4 regions of the Bacillus sp. FDAARGOS_235 genome follow, and region 1 is predicted to be linked to each of the others. Evidence: riboswitches for the same ligand, from Rfam matches in the RefSeq annotation. Region 1 holds a riboswitch; each other region holds the start of a gene.
What was found. Region 1 has a riboswitch for thiamine pyrophosphate ahead of A6J74_RS14750 (MTH1187 family thiamine-binding protein). Riboswitches for the same ligand answer to the same signal wherever they lie in the genome.
Positions count from the first base shown of each region.

Region 2: it holds a riboswitch for thiamine pyrophosphate, as region 1 does, so the genes downstream of both, thiC (phosphomethylpyrimidine synthase ThiC) here and A6J74_RS14750 (MTH1187 family thiamine-binding protein) in region 1, are expected to answer to the same signal.
Region 3: it holds a riboswitch for thiamine pyrophosphate, as region 1 does, so the genes downstream of both, thiT (energy-coupled thiamine transporter ThiT) here and A6J74_RS14750 (MTH1187 family thiamine-binding protein) in region 1, are expected to answer to the same signal.
Region 4: it holds a riboswitch for thiamine pyrophosphate, as region 1 does, so the genes downstream of both, tenA (thiaminase II) here and A6J74_RS14750 (MTH1187 family thiamine-binding protein) in region 1, are expected to answer to the same signal.

Region 1 covers NZ_CP020437.2:2,494,965-2,502,512, reverse strand. Annotated here, with positions in the region: gene A6J74_RS14755 (non-ribosomal peptide synthetase family protein) at 1-3,427, shown strand, start outside; TPP riboswitch at 3,480-3,581, shown strand; gene A6J74_RS14750 (MTH1187 family thiamine-binding protein) at 3,683-4,003, shown strand; gene A6J74_RS14745 (ABC transporter permease) at 3,975-4,748, shown strand; gene A6J74_RS14740 (ABC transporter substrate-binding protein) at 4,745-5,743, shown strand; gene A6J74_RS14735 (ABC transporter ATP-binding protein) at 5,740-6,489, shown strand; gene A6J74_RS14730 (glycosyl hydrolase family 18 protein) at 7,053-7,548, opposite strand, start outside.
Region 2 covers NZ_CP020437.2:3,208,925-3,216,472, forward strand. Annotated here, with positions in the region: gene A6J74_RS18405 (magnetosome magnetite crystal formation protein family) at 1-190, opposite strand, end outside; gene lldP (L-lactate permease) at 487-2,145, shown strand; TPP riboswitch at 2,217-2,332, shown strand; gene thiC (phosphomethylpyrimidine synthase ThiC) at 2,446-4,206, shown strand; gene A6J74_RS18420 (arsenic transporter) at 4,310-5,668, opposite strand; gene A6J74_RS30050 (hypothetical protein) at 5,854-5,994, shown strand; gene A6J74_RS18425 (cytochrome d ubiquinol oxidase subunit II) at 6,043-7,068, opposite strand; gene cydA (cytochrome ubiquinol oxidase subunit I) at 7,061-7,548, opposite strand, start outside.
Region 3 covers NZ_CP020437.2:3,561,030-3,568,577, forward strand. Annotated here, with positions in the region: gene A6J74_RS20405 (response regulator transcription factor) at 1-487, shown strand, start outside; gene A6J74_RS20410 (sensor histidine kinase) at 484-2,334, shown strand; gene thiT (energy-coupled thiamine transporter ThiT) at 2,557-3,225, opposite strand; TPP riboswitch at 3,312-3,413, opposite strand; gene A6J74_RS20420 (FeoA family protein) at 3,608-3,835, shown strand; gene feoB (ferrous iron transport protein B) at 3,832-5,820, shown strand; gene A6J74_RS20430 (FeoB-associated Cys-rich membrane protein) at 5,834-6,001, shown strand; gene A6J74_RS20435 (lipoprotein BA_5634 family protein) at 6,037-6,615, opposite strand; gene A6J74_RS20440 (PspA/IM30 family protein) at 7,036-7,548, shown strand, end outside.
Region 4 covers NZ_CP020437.2:2,170,731-2,178,278, forward strand. Annotated here, with positions in the region: gene A6J74_RS13090 (ABC transporter substrate-binding protein) at 1-482, opposite strand, end outside; gene A6J74_RS13095 (ABC transporter permease) at 479-1,231, opposite strand; gene A6J74_RS13100 (ABC transporter ATP-binding protein) at 1,231-1,980, opposite strand; gene tenA (thiaminase II) at 1,949-2,644, opposite strand; TPP riboswitch at 2,728-2,831, opposite strand; TPP riboswitch at 2,892-3,004, opposite strand; gene A6J74_RS13110 (SH3 domain-containing protein) at 3,279-4,439, shown strand; gene A6J74_RS13115 (hypothetical protein) at 4,445-4,777, shown strand; gene A6J74_RS13125 (DUF3965 domain-containing protein) at 5,018-6,169, opposite strand; gene A6J74_RS13130 (CBS domain-containing protein) at 6,646-7,065, opposite strand; tRNA gene A6J74_RS13135 (tRNA-Glu) at 7,198-7,269, opposite strand; tRNA gene A6J74_RS13140 (tRNA-Asn) at 7,271-7,345, opposite strand; tRNA gene A6J74_RS13145 (tRNA-Ile) at 7,355-7,431, opposite strand; tRNA gene A6J74_RS13150 (tRNA-Trp) at 7,442-7,512, opposite strand; tRNA gene A6J74_RS13155 (tRNA-Thr) at 7,519-7,548, opposite strand, start outside.

The DNA of each region.
Region 1 (7,548 bases):
AGGAGCAACTGCAACGTGGTTGTATCATATTTCTAAAGAACAGCACATTATCGTGCTTTACCATACAAGAGGAAGTTTATTTCCTATTACTATTCAAGTTTCTAATTATCTTTCCTATGAAAGTTTGAACTTTCAGATTGTAGAGCAAGTGGAACAGATCCAAAAAATGAACGAGGGAGAAATAGTAGCGTTTCAAAATAGTAATGATTCATCTGAAATGTCACCTATTATTATTGGTGAAACGTATTATGAGCTACAAGACAAGAATACGTTACAATTTGTATTCAATAAAAATATGCAAAGTGTAGAAATGATATTTAATAGTGTTAATTGGAAAGAGACAACGATTACTCGTTATGCACAACAAATACAAGGTGTTTTAATTTATACATCACAAAATGCTAATAAATGTATAAAACATTTTAATGTTGTTACAGAGGCCGAGATGGCACTTTATAGTCAAGTGAATGATACGACAGCAGTATATCCTGAGAAAAGTATCGTCGATATGTTCTATAATACTGTTACTCAATTTCCAAACCGTATAGCTTTATCTTCAAGGGAAGGTACTTTAACTTATGAGGAGCTAAATAAAAAAAGTAATCAAATAGCTCATATGTTAATGAAAAACGGCGTCCAATTAGGAGACTATGTTGGAATATTTATGAAACGTAGCATAGACACAGTAGTAAGTATGGTAGCTATATTAAAAGCTGGTGCAGCGTATGTTCCGATTGATCCAGATTATCCGGAAAGTAGAATACAGTACATTATTCAAGATAGCCAAGCGAAAGTTATATTGATGAAAGAGACGCCTATAACATGTGATGGGGTTCAAACAGTTTCAATGTATGATAGTGAAACTTATGAAGATATAGATGTAAAGTTGTCTATTCATTGTGATGATGTAGCTTATATGATTTATACATCTGGTTCAACAGGGAATCCAAAGGGAACGATGTTAGCACATAGAGGCGTTGTTAATCTGTACACTTGGATGCAAAAGCAATATGAATTGACAGAAGAGGATGTATTTGCCCAATTTCCTTCCTTTAGTTTCGATGCTTCTGTATGGGAGTCATTTGCTTCTTTATTCTGCGGAGGAAACTTGTATGTATTATTAGAGGAAGAGCGATTGTCTGTAGAAGCATTTGCAAATGCAATCTATAAAGTGAAAGCAACTTCGATCTTGGCATTAGCGACAATTTTTGTTCGACAAGTAGCAACTTATTTAGCAGAAGAAAATATATATAAGCTAGCTTCCCTGAAAAGAATTGCGATTGGCGGTGAAATGTTGCCTGTAGAGGTTATTAAATTGTGGAGAGAAAGAATAAGTACAAATGTTGAAATTCATAATGTATACGGACCGACAGAATGTACTGTAGTGACGACAACCTATAAAATACCTAATCAGTTAAATGAGGATGTTGCGAGTATTCCCATTGGTAAACCATGTGCTAATTATCAAGTTATGATTTTGGATGACAATATGAATCTTTGTCCAATTGGTGTACCTGGTGAATTATATATAGATTCAGTAGGATTAGCAAAAGGGTATTTTAATAAGCCTAATAAAACAATTGAAGCTTTTATTCCGAACCCCTTTAATCCTATAGTTAATATATATAAAACGGGTGATATCGTTAAGTTGCTAGAGGATGGAAATATAGAGTTTTTACATCGGAAAGATGATCAAGTAAAAATTAGAGGACATCGTATTGAACTAGGAGAAATCCAAAGTAAAATTTCTCAAAATCATAATATAAAAGAAAATGCTGTTTTTGCTAAGAAGAGCAAGGAAGGTAGCCAATATTTAATCGCATTCTATACAACTTTGAACAAAAAGGAAATACCAGAATTAGTTTATCAGTTACAAGAGCAGTTACCGGATTATATGGTACCATCTAAATTAATTTATATTAATGAACTACCACTTACACCAAATAAAAAGGTTGATGTTAAAAAGTTAGCTCAATTAGAAGAAAAGTACGAGCCGGTTCGTCTACAGGAATATGTCGCGCCTTCTATTAAAGCGGAGAAACAGATAGCGAAAGCTTGGGCAGAGGTATTAGGAATTTCAAAAATTGGAGTGCATGATGATTTCTTTACAATTGGTGGACATTCGTTGAAAGTATTGAGAGTCTTAACATTGTTAAAAGAAGATTTTTCACATTTAACAATTCAAGATTTCTTTAAAGAAAGAACGATATATGGATTAGCTAGAATTGAGAGAGAAGTAAAAGTAGAGACAGAAGAAGTATTTCGTGAATATAAGGTGATTCACGAACCGAATACTATTACTTATTCGAATGTTTTAGAAGACACTAACATCTCAAATGTCTTTTTAACTGGAGCTACTGGTTATTTGGGGTCGCACATATTATATGAATTATTGAGAGATACATCTGCTACCATTTATTGTTTAGTAAGACCGACGAAAGATGTGCAACAAAGAATTATCGATACATTAACAAGCTACTTTAATGATATATGTGAAGAGTGGTTACAGCGTATACAGGCTGTACCTGGTGATTTGGGAGAAGAGTATCTTGGGATGAGCGAAGAGGAATTTATTTTAATTAGTTCTAAGGTCGATACGGTAATTCATTGCGGTGCAGATGTAAGACATTTTGGAGATGTAAAACAATTTAAAAATGTGAACGTCCAAGGCACGAGCCGTATGCTAGCGTTAGCCGAGAATGGTGCTACATTCCACTTTATCTCTACAATTGGTATTCCGATAGAATTAGCGGTAGAGCAATGGGATACATATATGGAAACAGGTGATTTCAATTATAATGTAGAGTTAGAGAATGTGTATTCCGATAGTAAACTACAGGCGGAAAATCTTGTTCGTGAAGCTTTGAAGAGCGGCATACGAGGGAATATTTATCGTGCAGGTAACCTAGCATGTCATTCAGAAACGGGTTCGTTCCAACAAAACATTGAAGGAAATGCATTTTATCGTCTTATTAAAACGATGCTTCTAATTGGAAAGGCACCAAATGTGAAGTGGAAAGTTGATTTTACACCAATTGACTTTGCCAGTAAGTCGATTGTATCGTATTTACAAGATCCAAAAATTGTAGGAGAGACGTTACATATTTGTCATCCACATCAAGTTGAATTTGAACATTTTATAAAGCTAATTGAGGGATGTGGATACAATCTTGAAATGGTTCCACTTTCGGAATATGTAAATATCGGGCTTGAATTAGCAAAAGGAAATGAAGAAATAGCAGAGTTAATTGCTTCTCAAGTTGCAGGAGATGGAGCACAGCAATCTGAAATTGTCATGGGTACTCGTAGAACAAATGAATGGACTAAGAAAAAAGAGCTGATAGTGCCAGCGATTAATAAAGAATTTATTCAGTTGTTATTAGCTCATGGTGAAAAAGTTGGATATTTTCCAAAAGTAATGAAATGATTATGTACGCTTTTGTTTGTTCAATAAAATAAATCATGCTACAATGAGAACGAATTAAGAACCGGGGAGCCAATTGGCTGAGAGGATGTAAGTATACATCGACCCTCAACCTGATCTGGATAATGCCAGCGTAGGGAGTTACTTTAAAGTGATGTAGCATAAGTTATTATAGAATAACTTGTATACAAGGCTTTCCTACATGGTAGGAAAGCCTTTTCTTTTTTTGGAAACATATTTTATAAGGGGGATTTTATTATGTCACAACAAGTTACAATGTCATTTTCAGTAGTACCGCAAGCAAAAACAAAAGATGTATATTCTGTTGTTGATAAAGCAATTGAAGTTGTACAACAATCGGGAGTTCGTTATGAAGTAGGAGCAATGGAAACAACGTTGGAAGGAGAATTAGATGTACTTCTTGATGTCGTGAAACGTGCGCAGCAAGCTTGCGTCGATGCTGGAGCTGAAGAAGTGATTACTTCTATTAAAATCCATTATCGTCCAAGCACTGGTGTAACGATAGATGAAAAGGTTTGGAAGTACCGTGATGAATATGCAAAACCAGAAGCAATCTAAACTTATTACAACAATTTGGCTTATCCTTCTCATTGCGATATGGGAAGGATCTGTTTCATTATTTAAAATCGAACCGTGGATTTTACCAAAGCCTTCTGCCATTGTTCAAGAATTAATTGGAATGAAGGATTTACTATTACCAAATACGATGCAAACACTGCAGGAAGTTATAATCGGACTATTTTTTGCGATTTTACTTGGGACGAGTATTGCAATTATTATGGACGTGATACCTTTATTTCGTATTTTAATAAATCCGTTGCTCGTTATTTCGCAAACGATTCCAATCGTTGTACTTGCACCGTTATTTATTATTTGGTTTGGATATGGGATGTTGCCGAAAGTAATGGTCGTCATACTCGTTTGTTTCTTCCCAATTGCGCTTAGTATTTTAGAAGGTTTTCAAACTGTAGATAAAAATATGTTGAAATTGTTGCAAACAATGAAAGCAACGAAATGGCAAGTTTACCAGAAAGTAAAGTTTCCGGCAGTGCTCCCATACTTTTTCTCGGGTTTAAAAATTGCAGTTACATATAGCGTGATGGGGGCAATTATCGGAGAATGGCTCGGTGCAAGTGAAGGGTTAGGGGTTATGCTTACGAGAGCTACAAAATCCTTTTTAACTGCTCGAGTATTTGGTGTTGCAGCAATTATCGTCATGGTGACATTATGTCTGTATTTTATCGTGGAGTTTATGGCAAGAATAACAGCACCATGGATATATAGAAAGGACGGCAGAAAATGAAAAAAGGTTTAAAAATTATGTTAGCTGTTTTATTAGCAGTAAGTGTGGCTGGGTGTAATCCGGCGAAGAAAGAAGAAAGTGCAAGTAAAGATAAAAAAGTAAAAGTTGTTTTAGATTGGTTTCCAAATACGAATCATACTGGCTTATATGTAGCGAAAACGAAAGACTATTACAAAAAACAAGGGCTTGATGTAGAAATTATCCAGCCTGGTGATAATGTCACAGCAGAGCAGATGATTGCTTCTGGGAAAGCAGATTTTGCGATAAGCGCACAGGAAAATGTAACATTAGCTCGTGTTGAAGGAATCCCAGTTGTTTCTGTTGGTGCAATTATTCAGCATAATACCTCTGCTTTTGCATCACTAAAAAAAGATAATATGACGTCACCGAAAGACTTTGAAGGTAAACGTTATGGTGGCTGGGGAGGACCAGCAGAAGAAGCAACGTTAAAAACAATTATGGAGAAACATCAAGCTGATTTTAATAAAGTCGAAAAAATTATCTTAGGACAAACAGACTTCTTCAAATCAATCGGTCGTGATGCGGACTTTGAATGGATTTATTATGGATGGGATGGCATTGAAGCGAAGCGTCAAGGAAAAGAGTTAAATACGATTATGGTGAAAGACTTAGATCCAGCGCTTGATTTCTATAGTCCTGTTATTATTACGAGTGAAAAACATACGAAGCAAGATAAAGACTTCGTGAAAAAGTTTATGACTGCAACGACAGAAGGTTATAATTTTGCAATTAAAGAGCCGAAAGAAGCTGCTGATATTTTAATTAAAGCTGTTCCAGATGTGAATAAGGAATTAGTACAAGAAAGTCAAAAGTGGTTAAGTACGAAGTATCAAGATGATGCAAAAGCGTGGGGAGTACAGAAGGAAGAAGTTTGGACGAATTACATGAATTTCTTATACGACAACAAAGTTATTAAAAAGAAAATTGATGTAAAAGATGCTTTTACAAATGAATTCCTTCCAAGTGAAAAATGAGCGGATTACAAATAAAAGATATTGTGAAATCTTTCGATGGAAAGAATGTATTAGCAAATATTAGTGCCTCTATACAGGAGGGAGAGTTTGTCTCTTTTGTCGGTCCAAGTGGTTGTGGGAAAAGCACATTGTTAAATATGATTGCGAGTGTTGAAGAGCCAACGAGTGGAGAGGTATTTTATAATGAGGAACATGTGAGAAAACAAGATGTTGTAAGCTATATGCCACAACAAGATTTATTATTACCGTGGCGATCGGCTTTACAAAATATTGTTCTTCCATTAGAAATTGAGGGGAAATCTAAAAAACAAAGGTTAACAGAAGGAATGGAAGCATTAAAGCAGTTTGAGTTAGATGAATATGCGGATCATTATCCTGATGCATTATCTGGTGGTATGCGCCAAAGAATTAGCTTTCTTCGTACATACTTATGTGAGAAGCCGATTATGCTACTTGATGAGCCTTTTGGAAAATTAGATGCATTTACAAAAATGGAAGTACACAGTTGGCTTTTAAATTCTTGGCATCAAGAAAAGCAAACAATTGTTATGGTTACACACGACTTAGATGAAGCAATTTTACTTTCTGATCGCGTATTTATTTTATCTCAAAGACCAGCATCAATAGTTGGTGAAGTGCAAGTGAAATTACCTCGTCCTCGAACGATGGATATGTTAACATCATTGGAGTTAAAGAAGGATAAGGAAGAAATTTTAAGTGTATTAGCTCCTTATATGAAAAAATAGAAAAAGTCTTTTAACAGTTTTAATCGTTTCACATGAGCTTCTTTCTATGAAACGTGGATAACGAAAGTATGGAATATCGAAGAATGGAACGTTTAAAAATAATCACAAAGAAAAGGCCGTAGCTTATATAAGCTACGGCCTTTTCTTTGTGATTAACATGATTTTCGAGAACTCTTACATGAGAATTGTATGAAGAAGCACTCTTATGGTGCGCTTATAAGCGTGCTTTTTCTGCGATTATGTTTATATTTATAATAATATTAGACGCCTTTCCCTAATAGGCAACTATCTTTTTGTATATATAGATAGCTTGAAATGGAATGAAAATTATTCCTATATATAAAGAATAAGGTGATTAGTATGGGAAGACAATAGAAATTAAAGGAAATTCATGTAAAATTCAGATGAACTTCACGCAAACTTCATATTGAAAACTAAATATAATTATAATAGGTTATTGTAATTTTGATTTGTGATTTTTCGCAAAATTAAAAGTTTGAATTTAGGAAAGATTATTCAAACCTAAATTCAAACTTTAGTGAAACAATTAAAGAATGTTACGTCTAGTTTTCGCTAATAACGGCATTTAAAAGTTCGGCAGGGTTACCTGTTCCTGCACCTCCTATTGTAATGAATCCACCAGGAGGAATTTCACCGTTCCATCCGGCATTTGTAATTACATAATGATTGTTTGTTTTACTACTAATTTTAGAATCCCAAACTTGTGTTAAATTGCCGTTATAATCAAATTCTAACTTCCAGTTTTTAATAGGGCTTGTGCCGTTATTTTTAATTACAATTGAGAAGTTATAGCCACTTCCCCAATTTGAAGTAACTGAAAATGTAGCCTTACCATTACCATCAGGAGGTGTTGTGTTAGCATCATCAGTTTTTACAAGAATAGAATTAGGTTGTGATTTATTCCCGGTAGCGTCCTTTGCTAGTATTGAAAAAGTGTATTCCGTATTAGGTTTCAAATTTTTAATTGTAATGCTATTTGATGTTGTACTCCATTTTTCTTCCCCAGCAGTAACTTCATACCCAGTAACTCCTACATTA
Region 2 (7,548 bases), 710 kb from region 1:
TGCCCATAATTCCTAAAATAGCTACGCCGATAAATGTAGCGATACTTGGAATGATATGTGTCCATAGAGCACGTTTTGCATGTGGCTTTGTTTCAGCATCCCCCACAATCCAAACGATGATTGGGAATAAGATAGGGGCAAATAGTACACTAAAGTATGATAAAGCAGCTAGTATTTTGTTTCCATTCATATATATCACCTCATAAATAATTTCCGTTGTTATACTATTATTATGCAGTAATTTTTACAAGCTTACTATCGATGAACATTACAAGAACGTGACGATTTTGTAAGATTTTTTCTTTAAATAATAAAATTTTCAAAAAAATCTTTTTTTATGGAAAACGCTGTGATAAAGTATAAATGGGATTAGATGAAAACGTTTTCTTGAACGTTTTTTATTTTTAGACTTAAAGGTATGATGACCTGATAGTCTATTGATGAGGTTATTCTATTTAAAAGGGGATTCTTTAGGGGGAGAGAACAATGAACACATGGACACAAGTTTATGATCCGTTCGGTAACATTTGGATTTCGGCAGCAGTCGCACTTATTCCAATCATCTTTTTTTTCTTAGCTTTAGCAGTTTTCCGCATGAAGGGGTATGTGGCAGGATTTATTACAGTTGTACTTACAATTTTAGTAGCGTTATTCGCTTATAAAATGCCGTTTACGATGGCGATGGCAGCAACCGGATACGGTTTTTTATACGGACTATGGCCAATTGCTTGGATTATCATTATGTCGGTATTTTTGTATAAAATTTCCGTAAAAACAGGTCAATTCGATGTCATTCGTGCATCTGTATTATCTATTACAAATGATCACCGTTTACTCGTTATTTTAATTGGTTTTTCATTCGGAGCATTTTTAGAAGGGGCTGCGGGATTCGGTGCACCAGTAGCAATCACGGCAGCGCTTCTAGCAGGTCTCGGATTAAATCCTTTATATGCGGCTGGTCTTTGTTTAATCGCAAATACTGCACCGGTAGCATTTGGAGCGATGGGAATTCCGATTACAGTTGCTGGACAAGTAACGGGTATTGATCCACATAAAATCGGACAAATGGCTGGACATCAGTTACCGTTTCTATCATTATTTGTTCCGTTCTTCATCGTATTTTTAATGGATGGGTTTAAAGGGGTAAAACAAACGTGGCCTGCGTTACTTGTAGCAGGTAGTTCATTTGCAATTACACAGTTTATTACAGCAACGTTTCTAGGGCCGGAGCTTCCGGATATTACGTCAGCACTTGTAAGTTTAGTGAGTTTAGCGCTGTTCTTAAAAGTTTGGCAGCCGAAAGAAATCTATCAATCTAAACAAGCAAATAGTGAAGTAGCGGCAACAACGACGACATCTATGCCAAAACTCACAATAGGAAAAGTAGTGAAAGCATGGTCTCCGTTCATTATTTTAACGGTTATGGTAGTTGTTTGGAGCCAAAGCTTCTTTAAATCTTTATTTGCTCCAGGAGGCGCTTTAGAAAGTCTTGTATTTAAGTTTGAAGTTCCAGGCTTACACAATTTAGTAATGAAAGCAGAGCCGATAGTAAATAAACCAACGCCTTATGAAGCAATTTTGAAATTAGATGTTTTATCAGCGACTGGAACGGCAATTTTAATTGCTTGTATTATTTCTATCTTTATTTTGAAAATGAGTGCAAAAGATGCAGTAGCGACATTTAAAGAAACGTTAAACGAACTTAAGATGCCAATTCTATCTATCGGATTCGTATTAGGATTCGCATTTATCGCAAACTATTCTGGTCTATCTTCTACATTAGCGCTAGCGCTAGCAGGAACTGGCGGACTATTCCCTTTCTTCTCACCATTCCTAGGTTGGATTGGTGTATTCTTAACAGGATCCGATACGTCTGCGAACGCACTGTTCTCGAATTTACAAGCAATTACGGCACAGCAAGTTGGCGTATCTGAAGTACTTCTCGTTGCGGCAAATACAACAGGTGGTGTAACAGGTAAGATGATTTCTCCGCAATCGATTGCAATTGCTTGTGCTGCAGTTGGACTTGCCGGAAAAGAGTCGGATTTGTTCCGTTTTACAGTGAAGCATAGTTTGTTCTTCGTTATTATCGTTGGTATTATGACGTATGTACAGGCATATTATTTAACGTGGATGATTCCATAAACAATAAAAGAAATAAACTTTTCATTTTTCAGATTATCGTGTATGATGAGAAAGTATTGAAAATTAAATCAGTGATAAACTAGGGGTGCCTAACGTATGCGTAGGCTGAGAGAGAAGCGCGTGAACTTCTTAACCCTTTGGACCTGATCTGGCTCGTACCAGCGTAGGGAAGTTAGCGGCTTTACATAATGATGTCTTTTATGAGCCAGGTCCTTATTTTTTTATGGACCTGGCTCTTTTTGTTTTGGCATACGCTGGCCATATCTCGTCCTTGTCACGTACAGGGGGGCAACAAAGGTTATGAAACAATCTGTTTCAGCTGAACAAATTGAATTGAAATCGAGTTTACCAGGAAGTAAGAAAGTGTATGTAGATGGACCACGGGAAGGTATGAAAGTACCGATGCGTGAGATTGCACAAAGCGATACGAATGGTGTCCAAAATCCGCCCATCCGTGTGTATGATACGAGTGGTCCTTATACGGATCCGGCCTATAAAGTGGAGCTGGAAAAGGGGATTCCAACGCCGCGTCATTCTTGGGTCATGGAGCGCGGGGATGTAGAGGCATACGAAGGGCGTGAAGTAAAACCAGAGGATGACGGTGTGAAAGTGGCTTCGAAACATACACCTGTTTTCCCGCAAATGGATCGTAAGCCGCTTAGAGCGAAGGAAGGTGCAAATGTTACGCAAATGCACTATGCGCGTAATGGCATTATTACGTCTGAGATGGAGTATGTTGCGATTCGTGAAGGAGTGGAGCCTGAGTTTGTTCGTAAGGAAATTGCAGAAGGTCGTGCGATTTTACCAGCGAATATTAACCATCCGGAAGCAGAACCGATGATTATCGGACGTAACTTTCATGTGAAGGTAAATGCAAATATCGGAAACTCTGCTGTATCTTCTTCTATTGCAGAAGAAGTAGAGAAGATGACATGGGCAACGCGCTGGGGTGCAGATACGATTATGGATTTATCTACAGGTAAAAATATTCATACGACGCGCGAATGGATTATTCGTAATGCTCCTGTACCGGTTGGAACTGTGCCCATTTATCAAGCGCTTGAGAAAGTAAACGGAATTGCAGAAGATTTAACGTGGGAAGTGTACCGTGATACGTTAATTGAGCAAGCGGAGCAAGGCGTTGATTACTTTACGATTCACGCTGGTGTATTACTTCGTTACATTCCAATTACTGCAAAACGTACGACAGGTATCGTTTCACGCGGTGGTTCGATTATGGCGCAGTGGTGTTTATTCCATCATAAAGAAAACTTCCTATATACTCATTTTGAAGAGATTTGTGAAATTATGAAGCAGTACGATGTTTCATTCTCGCTTGGAGATGGATTACGTCCAGGTTCGATTGCAGATGCAAATGACGAAGCGCAGTTCTCGGAGCTTGAAACGCTTGGTGAATTGACGAAAATCGCTTGGAAACATGATGTGCAAGTTATGATTGAAGGACCTGGACATGTACCGATGCACTTAATTAAAGAAAATATGGAGAAAGAACTTGATATTTGTCAGGGCGCGCCATTTTATACACTTGGGCCGCTAACGACAGATATTGCACCAGGATATGACCATATTACATCCGCAATTGGAGCAGCAATGATCGGCTGGCTTGGAACGGCGATGCTTTGTTATGTAACGCCGAAAGAACATTTAGGTTTACCAAATAAAGATGATGTTCGAGAAGGGGTTATTACGTATAAAATTGCAGCACATGCGGCTGATCTTGCGAAAGGGCATAAAACGGCTCATCAGCGTGATGACGCACTTTCAAAAGCACGTTTCGAATTTCGTTGGCGCGATCAATTTAATTTGTCTTTAGATCCTGAACGTGCGATGGAGTATCACGATGAAACGTTACCAGCAGAAGGAGCGAAAACAGCTCATTTTTGTTCAATGTGTGGACCGAAGTTTTGTAGTATGAGAATTTCACATGATATTCGTGAATATGCGAAAGAAAATGACTTAGAAACGACAGAAGCAATTGAAAAAGGAATGAAAGAGAAGGCGAAAGAATTTAAAGATACTGGTAGTCATTTATACCAATAACACGTTACACCTCTTTACTTGATTGATCACACTGTAGTACCTAACTTAATTATAGAAAAAGCCCCCTTTGCTAAGACGGTAGCAAAGGGGGCTTCTGTTTTCTTTATAAGGCAAAGAAGAGGTGTACCCAGTAGTATAAGAGGAATAATGTGACGACTGTTGTGAGAGGAATAACGATGAGAGATACGCTTAAATAATCTTTCCATTTTACTTTAATTTTGTTTTGTTTCAGAATATACATCCAGATGAGGGAAGCTAGTGTACCGATTGGTAATAATAGTGAACCGATGTCACTACCAATAATGTTTGCGAGGTAGATTGTTTTTAATGTGACTGGATCTAGCCCCATTTCTGTTAATGTGATTGTACCAATCATAAGGGCAGGGTGGTTATTGAAGACGTTAGAGAGGATGGATACAAGTCCGCCCATTGCAAAGCTAGCATAGAGTAAATGCTGACTTACAAGTGGCTCGAGCCATTGCACAAGTGCGGCTGTTAATCCTGCGTTGTGAAGCCCGTAAATAATGACGTACATAGAGAAGGCGAAGATTAAAATGTGCCACGGTGTCTTTTTTAAAATATCGACAGGGTTTGTTCGTAAGTAGTACCATCTCCAGATAAGAAGAACGAGGGAACCTAGCACTGCAACGATTTCGATTGGGATAGATAAGAAGGATGCAACGAACAGAAGACAGCGCATAAGGAAGACAAAACCTAATACTTTTAACATGAATTTTGTACGTTTTTGTTTCGTATCAACAGAATTGTTTCCTTTTAACGGATGGAAGTTTTTCGTGAAGAAAATTTCTTCAATATCATATGAAGAAACCGGTAATTTCTCTGGTAATTTTTTCTTTAAAACAGTGTACATGAGCCATGACATAAACAATAATCCTAATGTTGCAGGTACAAACATCATAGCAGTATGCATATAAAGAGTCATATTAACGATATTTAATGCGATTAAGTTTACGATATTACTTACACCGATTGGTGCACTAGAAGCAGTGGCGATTAAAGCACCGCTTAATAAATAAGGAATTTGTTGATGAGGCTTTAATTGAAGATTTTTCAGAAGAAGGATTAGAATTGGGGTTGTAATCAAAATACTACCGTCATTATTAAATAAAAGAGTCATAAGAAAGCATAGTAATTGAATATACCAGTATAGGCGGCGTCCAGAACCTTTCGCTAAATTTGCGAGTTTTGCTGCAGCCCAATGGAAGAAGCCGAAGCTTTCTAATATAACTGCCATAACGATGGTCGCCAATATCGTTATGGAAGCGCCTCCGATTTTACTTATAATGTCTATGACATCTGGCCTTGAGACAAGTCCAGTAATGAGGATAATACCAGCGCCAATTGCTGCTGGCCATGCCTCATTTAAGCCACGAGGTCGCCAAAAGATAACAATCATCGTTAAGAAGAATACAATAATAGTAATCCATATCTCAATGCTCATATTTTACCTACCTTTCTATTTTTCCTTGAATCAATGTAGCTTGTCTCAAGGTCTGTATTGGTAGTATATTCGAAAAAGAATAAGAGGAACTAGACGTATAATAGAAGAAAGTGAATATGTGTTTTTCAAGCTATAGGACAAGTATACATACTAGTGAAATAACTATTAGGAGAGGAGTCTAATAAATGAGGGGCATTCTATGTACGAATGCCCCTCATTTATTCCGCTATTTGTGGGCAGTAAGACTCCTACCTCAAAATTCGGCTGGAGCAAAGAAGTTAGGTGGAAGTCCTGCTGCCCGTAAACGCCTGATTGGTGAAGGTTAATAATCAGTGGGGATGAACAAAACCCTTACTGATTAAAGTTTCACTTTGTTATTTTTCCTTCAAAAAAGTTCGATCCTTCAAGAATAAATTCCAGAAGAAAATGAATCCGGGTAGTAAAATTGCAATCCCGATTGCGTAGAGGATAAGAAGCGCATAGAATGTTTCGACTGTTGTAAAGCTTGTAAATACAGTTACATCCGGGTAAATGATATACGGTAAATGAGCGACGCCGTAAGCGTAGCTTGCAAATGCATATTGAGCGACGACAGCTAAAACTGCAATGCGAGGAAACCCTAGTGTGCTATATTTCTTATTTGTCCACCAAAGGGAGGAATAGCCGATAACAAATAAAATGATAGAGACTGTAAACCATGGGAATTGCTTTATTAATCCTTGCATTAGCCAGTGTGTTTGTGGGTCCATTACAACGAGAGCTATAATTGCCGTAACGAGCGTTGCAGGACCAAGTATGATGGCATTTCTTCTATAAATTCTATATGCATCTTCTGAACCTTGCTCTCTCGCAAAATCCGCGAGAAAGAGAGAAGATAGAAACAGTTCCGAAGTTAGTCCGAATAGCATATAACAATAAATAACAGGACTAGAAAGAAGTTTTCCGTAAAGGAGTACTTCTTTTCCTTCAGCCATTGTAATGTAGGCACCCTCTGTAACAGGTAAAACGGTAATTAATAGGGCTGGAATTAAGAGCCCTGTAATACCTGAAATAATCCGAAGAAGATGTTGGTACTTCGGCAGAGAGTAAGCAAATACCATAAATGTACTACGAATTGCAACGAGTACTAGAATTAGCATGACTGGTACGAACATAACGGTTGCAAGGGTAAAGGCTGCTTTCGGAAAGAAACCAAGGAAAGCGACAACGACAAAGACAAGAAACGTATTTGTTACTTCCCAAGTTGGTGATAAGTATCGATTGGCAAGCTTGGCAGCAAGTGTTGGATGTTTCGCATATACCATGCCCCAAAAACCCGCTCCAAAATCAATGGACCCTAATATACTGTATACGAAAATAAGAGCCCATAAGATGATGATTGCAATGCTTTCCTCATGCACGAGAATCGCCTCCTTGGTGATGTAAATCATTCTTTAGCGGATGTCTCTTAAAGAATGTCCGTAGTACAAAGACTGTTAAAATACCGAGTCCGATATATAAAATAATGAATAGAATAAATAAAGGACCGACGAAATCAGCGCGTGTAGAAGCATCGACTGTACGCTGCATACCATAAATTGTCCACGGCTGACGACCGCTACAGCTGAAAATCCATCCGAATTCAATACCGAGCATCATAACTGGTCCACATGCGGCAGCTCCCAAAAGAAGCCATTTCGGTAACTCGGTTCCTTTTTTTCGGTAAACGAAGTACCAATATAAGAGAGCGATTGCTGCAACTGCAAAGGTAAAGGCAGCGGTGCCGACCATTAAGTTGAACAGCGTATGTGTGTAAAATGGTGGCCATGTTTCTTGTGGGAATTCCTTTAAACCTTTTACGACGGTGCTAGGGTCTAGTCCCACTAAAAGGCTAAGCATGT
Region 3 (7,548 bases), 1.1 Mb from region 1:
TCGGAAGACGTCCGAGGTGCCTATTATTATGTTGACGGCGCGCGTAGATGAAGATGATACGTTACTTGGTTTTGAACTTGGGGCAGATGACTATGTGACGAAGCCGTACAGTCCACCAATTTTATTAGCAAGAGCGAAACGATTATTAGAAAGTAGAAAAGCATCGAAGAAACCTTTAGAGAATGAAGATGATACGTTATCAATTCATGGTATCCACGTTCATTTTCCATCACGTACTGTTACTGTTGATGAGGTAGATGTTAGTTTAACGCATACGGAGTTTGAAATATTGGTGTATTTCATGAAAAACCAAGGAATTGTACTAACAAGGGAACAATTAATTTCAAGAATTTGGGGATATGAATTTGCTGGTGATGATCGAACGGTTAATAGCCATATTCGTAATTTAAGAAATAAATTAGGAGAGAAAGCAAAGTACATTACAACTGTAGTGCGAACTGGATATAAGTTTGAGGGGAATGTATGAGAAAAGGGATTGTACTAAAATTATTTACTCTCACAACAGCATTATGTATGTTAATTTTAGCGACGATATTTATTGGACAAACGATATTTTTCAAACAATATTATGCGAATCGAAAAGTAGAAGATATTAAAGTGAATTTAAATTCCTTTGAAAAGAATTATTTAAATTACGCAGGAAATGCAGAAGGAATTCAGAAACTGGAGCAAGACTTTTTTAGAGAAAATAATACGTGGATTACGACATTAGATCAGAATGGGAATTTAAAACATGTGGATGATTTTTATTTTGAGGTAACGATAGACCGTAGGAAACAAAAGGAGTTTGGACAACAAATATTCAAGATTCCCTTATACAATCTCGTCAATATAGAGGAGATTGATAATAAATCATCAGATCAGTTTTTAGGACAAACAATGTCTGTTTCTGGGGTGAAACAAGAAGATAGTTTTATTCCATTCTCTTTCATGTTAAGTAAGCAAAATTTAAATGGATCTAATAAGCCATTAGAAAAAGCGTTTCAGGAGAAAATTAAATTAGATGAGGAGAAAAGGAGAGCAGCTGGGGAGCAACTTGTTAAGGAAAAGAAACCAGCTGTTCAGGAAGAAGCTGCTCAGGAATTAGGCTTTTACATAGGAGGACGTGTTACAAAAGTACAGTTCCCAGATGTAAAAGGTCCTGTGAATCCAATTTATAAAAATAGTATATTCTTGGATAACATAAAAGAATTTCAAACGGATTTATTATTAAAAGAGAGCAAGCACATACAATATGCAACACAAACAATGGACTATGAAAAAAATGATATAAAATATAAATTATTAATTAAGCCAATAAAAGAAAAAGATGGATCAGTAGCATATATATATGCGATGGCTTCTTTACAACCAGTAGATGAGGCTGTACAAATGGTACAAGATTATTACATTTACATTATTGCATTTGTAGTCGTTTTGGTTTTTCTAGCTTCGTTTTATTACTCGAAACAAATTGCAAAACCGCTACTAAAAATAAATGATACAACGAAAAAAATAGCGCATTTAGATTTCACAGAAAAAATACCAATTACTTCAAAAGATGAAATTGGTGATTTATCGAAAAATATTAATACGCTATCGAATAAACTCCATTCGCATATTGGACAGCTAGAACAAGATATTGAAAAGGAAAGAAAGCTAGAAAAGACGCGGAAGGAATTCATTTCTGGTGTTTCACATGAATTAAAAACACCGTTAAGTATTATGAAAAGCTGTATTTCTATTTTAAAGGATGGGGTAGCTGAACATAAAAAAGAGTACTATTTTCAAGCGATGGAACGAGAAGTAGATAAAATGGATACGTTAATTTTAGATATGCTTGAGTTAGCTAAATTTGAGTCAGGTACATATAAAATGAAAATGGATTCATTTTATATCGATACAGTAATTGAAGATATATGTGAACACCTTTCTGTAGAAATAGAGAAAAAAGAACTTCGTGTTCATAAAAATATAGGTCCATTTGAAGTAGTCGCAAATCAAGGCCGGATTGAACAAGTCATCGTGAACTTCATTACGAATGCCATACGTTATACACCGAATAAAGAGGATATTATTATTTCTACAATAGATGAGAAAAATCGTATAAAAGTGTGTATTGAAAATAAAGGTACTCATATTGAAGAAGAGCAATTAGATAAAATTTGGGATCGTTTTTATCGCGTGGATGCAGCACGTCATCGTTCACAAGGTGGAACAGGGCTTGGGCTTGCTATTTCAAAGAATATTTTAGAACTGCACGATGCTGAATATGGGGTAAAGAATACAGAAGATGGTGTGTTATTTTACTTCTACTTACTGAAAAAAGCGTAGATCATACATGCTACGCTTTTTTTTAAGTTATTTTCATATTATCTTTACCTAATCTTTATTTTTAAGAGATATAATCTTGTTAGAAAAAGAGGTTATGTAAGGAGTAGATTAGCCATGAATAGCAATTTACTAGGTGTGATGGTATTTATTTTTCTTTGTGCATTTATTGTATTTATTATCGATATTACTCATTGAGAATTTTGATATAAAAAAGGGCGCTAGTTAAGCGCCCTTTTTGTTTGCATTTATTTGATAAGCATTGATGCTTTTGAATAAGCGTGGTGAAGTGATAAATAAAAATATAAGTAAAACTGTACATAGAATAAAAGAACCAAGCATTGTGCTGCCATTTACGATTAATGAATATAGCACAGCTGATTGACCTTTCGGTGCATATTGTCCCCAGAAAATAATACCGGCAATAAAGTGACAGAAGTAACGAGCTAGACTACCGATAAATGTAGCAACGATAATGAATCCAATTACTTTCTTTCCTTGGTTTTGTTTTGATGAAGGTTTATCTTTATGGCTACTTAAGTTTGATTGTTCGTTGCCATTCGCATTAGATGCTAAAAGTGCATTTTGAATTGGACGATAGAATAACCCGGCAAATCCGATAAAAGCAAAGGCAATGAAGTACTCAATGAATGCTTGAACTGGTGTTAAAATGTAGGCATCACCTACGACAATTTGTAACAGTCCCCAAACTAAACCACCTAAGAAAGCTGATTTAAAGCCCCAGCGGTAAGCAATAATAAAAATAGGAATCATAGCGAATGAGATAGAACCGCCTGTTGGAAGTTTAATTGATAATGGTAAAATGTCGATGACCATGGCGAAGGCTGCAAGAATAGCAGATTCGATCATCGCTTGTAAATTAGTGTTACGCATGTTGTCTCCCCCTAAATCCAAGTTGTACAAAAAAGAATAGATATCATAGGAGGATACGAAATACGTAAATAAAAATGAGGTATGTATTTCGGACGTTTGCACAATCCCTGCGTTAGCATTAACTAACAGGTTCGAAGGGTCGGAACGAAGTGTTCCCTCTCAGCGGCATGGCTCCCCCAGTGATAACGAGATTCTTTATTTGCTATTGTTTATTGTAAGCGAAATGGATGAGAATGGCAAACGAATACAGTATGACAATAATTGAAATACAATTGTAGCGAAATGTTAATAAATATGAAGCAAAAGGGTATAGTACAAGAGAAATTGGGTGTGGTATAATTTTTTTGAAAATAATTATCATTCTCTTCTGAGGGGGAAGGTTATGAGCTTAGTAGATATTAAAATTGGAGAGAAAGTGTTAGTAAAAAGTATTCAGTCTTTAGATCAGCTATTAAAGCGTAGACTAGCTGCTTTCGGTCTTGCTGAAGGAAGCGAACTTCGCCTGAAACAGAAAGCGATGTTTAAAGGTCCTTGTACATTGGAGTGTCGTGGACAGTTAATTAGTATTCGTCATTGTGACGCGAAAATGATAAAGGTGGAATTAGCGTGAATAAGGTAGCTTTGCTAGGGAATCCGAATACAGGGAAGACATCATTATTTAATGCACTTACTGGTTCTTATGAATATGTAGGAAACTGGAGCGGTGTAACAGTAGAAAAGAAGGTTGGTAAATTAAAAGATAGACAAGGAACATTAATTGATTTACCAGGTGTTTATGATTTAAATCCAGTTTCACGTGATGAAGGTGTTGTAACAAACTTTCTATTAACAGAAGAATTTAATCATATGTTAAATATCGTAGATTCCTCGCAGTTTGAAAGAAATATGCATTTAACGTTGCAGTTACTTGAATTTGGTAAGCCAGTCTCAATTGGTTTAAACATGGTTGATGTGGCGAAGCAAAGAGGAATTGTAATTGATGTAAAACGATTATCAGAACTATTAGGTGTAACAGTTGTGCCTGTCGTTGCAAGAAGTGGAAAAGGCTGTGAAGAACTGCTTACGACTCTTAAAGAAAATGACAAAAAAGAGAAAAAGCCATTCCTTATTTCATATGGTGTACAAATGGATGAAGGAATTGGAGAAGTAATTGCTCTTTTAGAGACAGTGAATTACGAGCATCCGAGATGGTTAGCACTTCAATTTTTAAGCAATAACGAAGTAGTAGAAAAAGAAATAAAAGCATTACCAATTTATAAGGAACTCATAGCCATTCGATCTCGCTTAGAAGGAAAACTTGATTGTACGTTAGAAGAGCACATTTACAAAACTCGTGAAGCGTATATTGAAAAGTTAAAAACAAATGTTATGAAGCATGAGAAAGAAGGAAAAATTCCTTTTTCAGAAAAAATTGATAGATTAATTACACATAAAATTTTAGGACTTCCAATCTTTTTAGCAGTTATGTTTTTTATTTTTCAGGTTACGTTTACTTGGATTGGTACACCTTTATCGGATATGTTAGATGAGTTTTTTGGTGGCCAGCTTACGGATTGGGTGACGGCTGGACTTACAAGTATTGGAGCTTCTGATTTTATTCAAGCGCTTGTTACAGAAGGTATTATTGCCGGTGTTGGTGCTGTGTTAGTATTCGTTCCACAAATCTTTGCACTATTCTTTTTCATTTCATTATTAGAAGACTCAGGGTATATGGCGCGAATTGCAGTTGTTATGGATAGAATTATGGAGTTCTTCGGTTTAAATGGAAAAGCCTTTATTCCGATGATTATCGGTTTTGGCTGTAACGTTCCAGGTATTATGGCAGCGAGAACGATTGAACAGGAGAAAGAGCGTTTACTTACAATTTTAGTAACACCATTTATGTCTTGTTCAGCACGTTTACCTGTATATGCATTATTTGCGGGAGTGTTCTTCCCTCATAGTCAGGCAACTGTTGTGTTCTCTTTATACGTTGCAGGGATTGTCCTTGCGTTATTAGTTACAAAAATAATGTCTCTTACTATTTTAAAAGCGGAAAAATCTATTTTCGTCATTGAACTACCGCCTTACCGCGTGCCACAAGCGAAAACGTTATGGCTTAGCACATGGGAAAAAGGGAAAGGGTTTGTTCGTAAAGCTGGTACATTCATCTTTGGTGGTTCGGTTGTCATTTGGCTATTAAATTATGCAGGTCCATCAGGATTTGGTGTTGATATGGGAGACAGTTACTTAGCGATGATTGGTGGATTTATCGCACCGCTATTTGCACCGCTAGGCTTTGGAACGTGGCAAGCTGCAGCATCCCTTTTAACAGGATTTTTAGCGAAAGAAGTTGTCGTTTCTACAATGGCGATTATTTATGCGGTTAAAGAAGATGTGCTTGGAAACGTAATGGGAGCACATTATACAGCATTATCAGCGTATGCATTTATGTTCTTTATTTTATTATACGTTCCGTGCTTAGCGACAGTAGCTGTTATTAAACGTGAAACAGGATCAGCGAAATGGACGATTTTCTCAGTCGTTTATCCGCTCGTAGTTGCTTATGTATTAACGCTTATTATATACCAAGTTGGATCTTTACTCGGATTCTAAAAGGAGATGTATGATGATGGTCAATATTATAATTGGAGCTATCATTTTTGGTTATGCAGCATATACGTTAGTTAATTTCGTAAAAAGAAGTAAAAAAGGAAAATGCGCAGCATGTTCTTTAAATAAGTCATGCCAGTCGCAAACTTGTAGTCCGGATATGGAGCAAATCGCTCACAAGTAGAAAAAAAGCTTTGCGAATCTCGCAAAGCTTTTTTCTTACTTTTTAATTTTTACAAGTTGTGATGTTTCTACATCATTTTTGCCAGGGAATTCTTTACTCGGGTCCTTATCAAATTTTAATACACCCACCGATTTTTCTTCACCTTTTACATTGTTGTAAGTTGCATCATCAACAATCGCGAACATATCTGCATATGCACGGCCACTTCCGATAATTATGTTGCCTTCATATTTTAATTTCGCGCCATCGATTTTAGCATTTTCAACTTTGTTTTTTGCGAATAATACACCTTGTTCTGTTGTTACAGCTGGTAATTTATCAAGTGGTTTCGTGTCGTCTTTTGCATCCACTTTGCTAAGTAACTCTTTCTTCACTAGTTCTTCACCAGTTTTTTTATCCATTACAAGAACTTTTTTATCTTCTAACGTTGTAAGTTTCATTTTATAGAAGTCTTTTTCTTTCACTTCTTTTTTGTTTTTATCTGCAATTTGTGTTACTTGCTCTTCTGATCCGTACAATACAAAGCCGTTTGCCTTTTCTCCTAATAAAGAACAACCTGATAATGCTCCGAATGAAATTGCTGCTGCTAATCCGATTCCTACTAATTTTTTCATGATGATTTCTCCTTGTCATATGTTTTATAGTAAATACAGTTTTTGTATTAGTTCTTACAGTTTGAGAAGCTTGTTTGTTGCTTCTGGTATTAGTGTATAAGAAATATCGGAATGTAACTATCGAGTTAGCTTACAGTAACATTACAATAATGTAATTTAGTGAAAGTAAATAAAAATAAGTCAATTTTTGATGGTTTTAATTATAATATATTGGTAATATAATATATTAGGAATACAATGTTATATCTGGAATGTCATATTATATTGGCTATATTTTGGAAATAACATGTAAGGACATATTAGTTTTGTTATAATAAACACATAGGCTGTAAAAATGAATATTCTTTACTGTAAAGGGAGATTTTTAAGTTTTCCAAGTAGTGAATTTGAAATATGAGGTATATCATAGGAGGAATTTGGATGTCTGTATTTAAACGATTACGAGATTTAACAATGTCAAATGTGTATTCATTAATTGAAAAAGCGGAAGATCCAGTTAAGATGACGGATCAATATTTACGCGATATGCAAGCGGATGTACAAGAAGCTGAGAAAAGTGTAGCAGCTCAAATCGCGCTTGAGAAAAAGTTTAAATTATTATTTGAAGAACAAGAAGCACTTGTGAAAAAGCGTGAAGATCAAGCTCATATGGCTGTTCAAGCTAGTAACTTAGATCTTGCGCGCCGTGCACTAGAAGAAAAACAAAATGCAGAGCAAAAAATGAATGAGTATAAAGCAAGCTATGAGCAAAATAAAGCAGCTGCTGATAATCTTCGTGCGAAGTTAGAAGAAATGCGTAAGCAATTAACAGAGCTGAAAAATAAACGTGAAACACTTGTAGCACGTGTAAATGCAGCGAAAGCACAAAAGAATATTAATCAGGCGATGTCTGGGTTTGATTCAAATTCAGCAAAAGCTGGTTTAAGCCGTATG
Region 4 (7,548 bases), 320 kb from region 1:
CCACCAGCTTCTTTTATCATCGTTTTTAAATATGCTTCACTTAAAGGAGTTCCAGAATATCCTACTGTTTTTCCTTCTAAATCTTTCGGTGATTGAATACCTGCTGATTTCAGCGATACGACATGATTTAACGGTGAACGTACGACAGCTCCAATTGATTTCACTGGAATTTGTTCATTTGCTCTGGCCATAACAACATCTGGCTGATAATACAAACCAACTGTCACTTTCCCTGCTGCAGCTAAAGTTAATGGATCAGTTGGATTAGAAGGGAATTTTATATTTACCTTTATTCCTTCTTCTTTAAAGTAGCCTTTTTCAATTGCTGCATAAATAAAGCTATGTACCGCATTTGGGTACCAATCGAGCATAACCGTTATTTCTTTCTCTTTTTTACTTTTATCTGATGCTGAATTACTCGAACATCCTGCAATCATTGCAACTAATAATGTAAACACAAAGATGCGTTTTAAAAATTTCATGAATGCTTCCTCCAACTAATGAATTTCTTTTCTAATACGGAAATAAGTATGACGAAGAAAATAGCTAATAATGATAACAATACAATGGGTGCAAATACACCAGCTCCATCTAACTGTGTCATCATTCTCTTACTGAAATAACCAAGCCCAGCTTGTGCACCGAGCCATTCACCGATTGCTGCCCCAATTACACTAAGCGGAACTGCAATTTTTAAAGCTGAAAAAAAATAAGGAAGAGCAGACGGTAACTTTAACTTAAGAAAAACATCTTTCTTCGTTGCTCCATATGTAACTAAGAGCTCCTCCCATTCTTTTTTCGTACTACGCAGTCCGTCATACGTATTGACCGCAATAGGGAAAAACGTAATTAAAACTGTAACAACAACCTTACTCCAGATGGTATATCCAAACCATAAAACGAAAAGCGGAGCAAGCGCTGTAATGGGAATCGTTTGTGAGGCAACTAATAATGGATAAAATGCCCTTTCCATCCATGTACTCGCATTCATTAACATCGCTAGCCCTACACCTAATACGATAGAAATAACAACACCTATTAAAACGACGTATAACGTTGCCGGTAAATGAACCGTAAATAATATGTCTTTTAGTTTCCATATCTTCATTACAATTGCTGACGGTGACGGTAAAATGTACATTTCATCTACAATTCTTGCTCCTATTTCCCACATAACGAGTAAAATGCTAGAAAGTGTAATGGCAGGAACTAATTCTTTCAATCGGTTCATCATACGAGTACCTGCCTTTGTAACATACTAAGAAGCTCATCTTTCAGCGCTAACACATCCGGTTTATATAAATCTTTTCGTGTTCTGTTATGATCAAGCGGCACAATCCGTTCAGTCAAAGTAGTTATCGGCTGCTGTTCCACCACTAAAATTCGATTCGAAAGAAACAACGCTTCTTCCACATCATGAGTGATAAATAAAATTGTTTTTTCCCACTCTTTCCATTGTTCAAACAACCATTCTTGCAAAGATGCCTTCGTTAAAGCGTCCAATGCGCTAAACGGTTCATCTAGCAATAATATCTCTCCGCCTGTTAATAATGTTTGGATAAAAGATACGCGCTGCTTCATACCACCAGATAAATCTTTCGGGTATTTTCCCTCGTATCCTTGTAAACCAAATTTATGTAACAGTTCCTTTGCCTTTACTTGTGCTTCTTTCTTCTGTACACCCTGACATTCTAGTGGCAAAGCAGCATTCTCAATAATTGTTCTCCACGGCAGGAGCATATCTTTTTGAGGCATATACCCTACAGGATGACTTTTTGTTTCTGTCAGCTCTATCCGTCCAGTACTAACTTCTTCTAAGCCTGTAATAAGGCGAAATAGAGTACTTTTCCCGCAGCCACTTGGCCCAATAATGCTTACAAACTCTTTCTCTTGTATAGAAGTATTTAATTCATCGATGATTGGCTTCTCATCATAATGAAAAGAAACATTATGAAACTGTAGTATGTTCTTGCTCCTCAAATCCCCACATCTCCTTACGATAGGACATATCCCAGAATAAATATTCAAATCGACTGGAATATAAGAAAATCTCCTCTAATCTTTCTAGCTCTCGCTCTGACTTTCCAATTGCCATTTCATCTAATAAATCTATTAACCAAATACAAAGGTTACCGTATTCTTCAGAACTATATCCTTGAATCCACTCACCAAAGAACTCATGATCTCTCGCTCCAGGAATATCATTTAAACGCTTTCCAATTTCCCAATAACTCCACATACATGGAAGAAGTGCTGCTATTAATTCCGCAAGTGTGCCATTTTGAGATACAGACATCATGTAATTTGTATAAGCTAAATTTTTAGCAGATGGTTTTGCTGATTCTATCTCCTCTATAGAAATTCCAAGCCTTTTTGCATACTGTTTATGGATCGTCATTTCTCCATTTAATATTCCATCAATTTGTTCAGCAAATTTTCCCATTACTTGTGGATTCGTTGCCTTTACAACACCGATGGCATATAGCTTTGCATAATCTAACAAATATAAATAATCTTGAATAATGTAATACTGAAACTTATCTTTTTCTAACGTGCCATCCCCCATCCCTACTACAAATGGATGATTATGACTCATCTCCCAAACTGGTTGTACAGCTTCTAACAATCTATTACAAAATTTCATTTCTATTTCCCCCTTCAATATATGTATCTAAATAAAAAACCACTTCTATAATCAGAAGTGGTTACAACAAATAAAATTATAGTTTATTCGTTGTTCCACTTCCCTTCGCTAGTATTACCTAGATCAGGTGTTGTAAGGGTTAAGGATTATTCCTCTCTCAGCACGAAAAGCACCCCTAGTGGTTTCAATATAAAATTTTCAAATAAAAAAGCCCCGTTTCTATACGCAAAGAAACGGGGACTCATCATTAGTGTCCGAATTGCTTCCCTACGCTAGCATAATCTAGATCAGGTAATGAAAAGGATCAAAGACTTAAGGTCTTACTCTCAGCTGGCAACACCAGCTCTCCTAGCAAACTATAAAATTATCACTGTCAGTATAACACCCTAATAAGACATCATCAACTGTTTTAATTTTCTCAATTGTCAACGAAATTACAGAGTTATATAATAATTATTATTCTATTTCGTAAAATAAAATACCAATTAATTCCATAAAAAGGAATCATTATCCTGAAAAAATTTATTTTTATATTGATTTCATATTACATTTATGTGAATACACCCACTATATTATATCTTTATACTATAATAAAATTACAACTAACTATACAACTAGAGGAGGTCTCTATTATATGAATATGAAAGCTACAGCTCTAACAGCAACTACTGTCGCAATCGCCTCATTACTTCCTTCTATGGGCGAAACAAATGTACAAAAAGCAAACGCTGAACAATTATCTAATGTCAAAACTGGATATGTCAAAGTCGATCAAGTAGCCTTACATAAAGAAGATAATACAAATAGCACATCCCTTGATACAATTCGCTTTAATACGAAAGTTAACATACTTAAAACAACGAAGGATTGGTATAAAGTATCTGTTAATAATAAAGTAGGCTATGTACAAAAAGATGCTATTCTGCAAAAAAACAAACTTCAATCTACTAATCAATACATCGTCAATGCTAATGCATTGAACGTTCGCTCTGAACCTAATTTAGAATCTTCCATTTTAGATGTATTACCAAATGGTAAGTTCGTGACTATTCAAGGAGAACAAGGCGAATGGTATAAAATTTCACATAACGGTCAAACAGGTTATGTACAAAAAGCATTCGTATCTAATGGTTCGCAGCCCTTAGTAAAAGGAATCACAGTTCAAAATGATACGAAATATACTGTTGCAACACCTAAATTAAATGTACGTAACAATGCTAGCACAAATGGTACTCTACTTGGTTCTTTACAAAACGGTACACAGATACAAGTAGTAGAAACAGTAGGAACTTGGTATAAAATTCGTTTTGGCACAGGATACGGGTATGTGGCCAAACACTATGTGGTACAAAATCAACAGCAATCACAAGCTCAAACAGCTCAATCTTCAGCTATTCCAGCAGTTTTCAAATTCCCTACCCAAGGAAAAATCAGCTCAACCTTTGATATACGCTGGGAACAAATGCATTATGGAATAGATATTGCAGCACAAGGTAACGTCTCCATTCAAGCTGCCGCTGCAGGTAAAGTTATTAAATCATATTATTCAGCTAGTTATGGCAATGTAGTGTTCATCGCCCATCAAATAAACGGGAAATTATATACAACAGTTTATGCTCATATGAAAGATCGCACTGTACAAGCTGGTGATCAAATACAAACTGGACAATTACTAGGTCATATGGGTAACACAGGTCATTCATACGGACAACACCTCCATTTCGAATTACATAATGGAGAATGGAATTTTGAAAAAACAAATGCAGTAAATCCACTGCCGTATTTAGTTAGGTAAATTGTATGCCACGCAATATACCTCTCTTCATTGAATACTTAGCCTTTTTAGGTTTAATCTGTTGTTTAATAATTTACAATACAAACACTGTATTTTTATCTATTATCATTGCTTTTGTTGCTCTAGAAATTATGATGGAGTCATTTCAAGTGCGACTAAAGCAAAAAGTTGCCCATGTTTATAATGCTATTTTTCTATTAAGTGCCCTTATAACAAATGTTATTAGTAATGGCTTTTATTTATCTACTATAATTCCCGTATTCTTTATGGCTGTTTTATTATTCATAGCTAGATACATTAATGTCCCTAATAATAAAAAACATGAACAAGAAGCTTAGAAAGAGGAGACACTGTGTACCAATCTTTCAAAGATAACACAATGAAATATATATTGAATTTATACGGAAAACTAAATACTTTTTTTGGTATACAAGGAAGTTATACTGCACAACTTCTCCTATATGGAATGCTATTTCTCATCTTAATCACTTTCTCCTTGTTTTACTAACAAAAAAGGATCTCACATAACATTGAGATCCTTTTTAATTTATATTAATTTTTCATATGTAAAATACTGTTTAGCCACAAGCATATTTTTCATAAATAAAACTAAGATTATATTTTTTCTCTAAACCCATTCTTTGTTCATCGTCACACCAATAGAAAAGAATATCATGAATCGTCGCATAACGCTTATTTTTAAGAAATAGTTTAAAGAATGATGGTAAACAATCATGTAATTGTATAAATATATAATTGCGTAGTATTTCCTCTTTATATTCAATGCCCTTACAAATATACAGTAATTCTTCACAATAATATGCATGCTGTGGAACTTGAATCATTTCGAAAAATGGCACGTATGATAATAACTTTCCGATAAAATGGTTATATCGATCCATTATACCTATTGTCATATGTTCCATCATTTCTTTCATCACATATAAATAATCATCTACATGAGTTGTCTTTAGTGGATCTAATCGATCTGAAATTTGAGAAAGTACAGCTCTTTGACAAGCTAAAACTACTTGACTAGGTCCATAATATGATAGAAAATCTGTACACTTACGATACTTTCGCAACAAGTCATGTCTATATAAATCATACACAAAAGTATTACAATACATCGCTAGACTCATCATATCACTATTCAGCTGCTCTTTTGACTGTGCTTTAGCCCTCTTACACATATAGAAGAATGTAAACTCTAATATTTCTTTTTGAGATAATAGATGTTTACAATTTGTTATACATTTCTCATTAAATTTAACTCTATCCCAAATTTCTACATCCCCATCTGTTAATTCCCCGACACGATATTTAATAACTAAATAGTTTAAAGCAACTGCTTGTGTCAAAAGATCCCATGTTTCATATTCCAATGAAGTTTGGACAAATTCAGCTAGCCCTTGTGTTACCATAAAAGTATTTGCCTCTTCATACCAACCAATCTCTTGACATAAACGAAGAATACGTACTAAGGTTGGAATTTCATCTTTATGAAACTGTGGTAAATTCTTTACTCTATTCATTCCATAAACGATAACTGCTGCTAAATTTTCTTCTTTATAAAATTCTTTTTCTTTCCATGCTAATATAGTTCGCTCTTTTCCTTCACCTTTTGGGTGACAAGGTACAAGTAAAGATAATAATTCAGCAAAATTATTTGGTTCTATATATGTATCTGTAACCAAATTCCAATTTGGATCGCCCTGTACAGCCCTCATATAATTCCCCTTCCCTTTTTATCCCGCTATTTGCCGGGCAGTAAGACGCCCACCTCAAAATCCAGTGAATGCGAGGAAGTTAGGTGGGAAATAAAACTGCCGATAAAAGCCCGATTGGTTCAACGAATAATCATTGGCGGATGGACAAAACCCCCAATAATTAAAGTTTCACTTTATCTACGTAGGAAATATTAATTCATTATTACAACACTAAAAATAAATATTGTTATATTCAAAACCTATCATAATACTTATATCTATCAGTATATCACTTTTTCTCTTATTTAAAATTAGGAATGAAAAATTTAAATAAACTGTCGAAAACCTTAACTATGTACTTATTATATAATGTCTCAGATACATCACGCTAATATATTAGTTTAATCCACATATACTAGAATAATGTATCTGATTTTTATCCATCATTTATCCCACTATTTGCGGACAATAACACTTTCACTAATTAAAGTTTAACTTTATTCCGTACGTTCCGAGATTTCACTTAAAGCGAACCCAGCTTGATCATCTGCCGCTTCTCTTATAGCTAAATCACCTAATGCTAGCATCCCGACAAGTTGACCGCCCTCAACTACTGGCAATCGTCTAATTTGATACTGTGCCATTAATTCTGTAGCTTTTTCAATAGAATCATCTGGAGAAACCGAAACAATGTTTGTCGTCATTACATTTGTAATTTTATTAGACCCAGGATGTTTTTCAGCAATCCCTCGAACAACTAAATCTCGATCAGTAACAAGCCCAACGACTTGTTCATTTTCAAGAACAGGAATCAATCCAACTGATTCTTCCTTCATTTTTACAGCAGCCTCATATACATTATCTAACGGTGTACAATGTACAATATGAGTACTCATAAAGTCTCTAACTTGCGTCATTTTTTATCTCCTCCTTTTAATACATACCATAGTTTTTCCTAAATCCCTTTATTTATTTGAGGAAAATAAGATGATAAAAAAGAGGATTATACACAATAAAAAAGAGCCAGCATATTGCTGACTCTTTCTTTATGACCCGTACGGGATTCGAACCCGTGTTACCGCCGTGAAAGGGCGGTGTCTTAACCACTTGACCAACGGGCCATGGCTCCGCAGGTAGGACTCGAACCTACGACCGATCGGTTAACAGCCGATAGCTCTACCACTGAGCTACTGCGGAATAAATATATGGTGGGCCTAAATGGACTCGAACCATCGACCTCACGCTTATCAGGCGTGCGCTCTAACCAGCTGAGCTATAGGCCCATATACTTTACAGGGGCAGTAGGAATCGAACCCACACTGGAGGTTTTGGAGACCTCAGTTCTACCTTTAAACTATGCCCCTAAATGATGCCGGCTAGAGGACTTGAACCCCCAACCT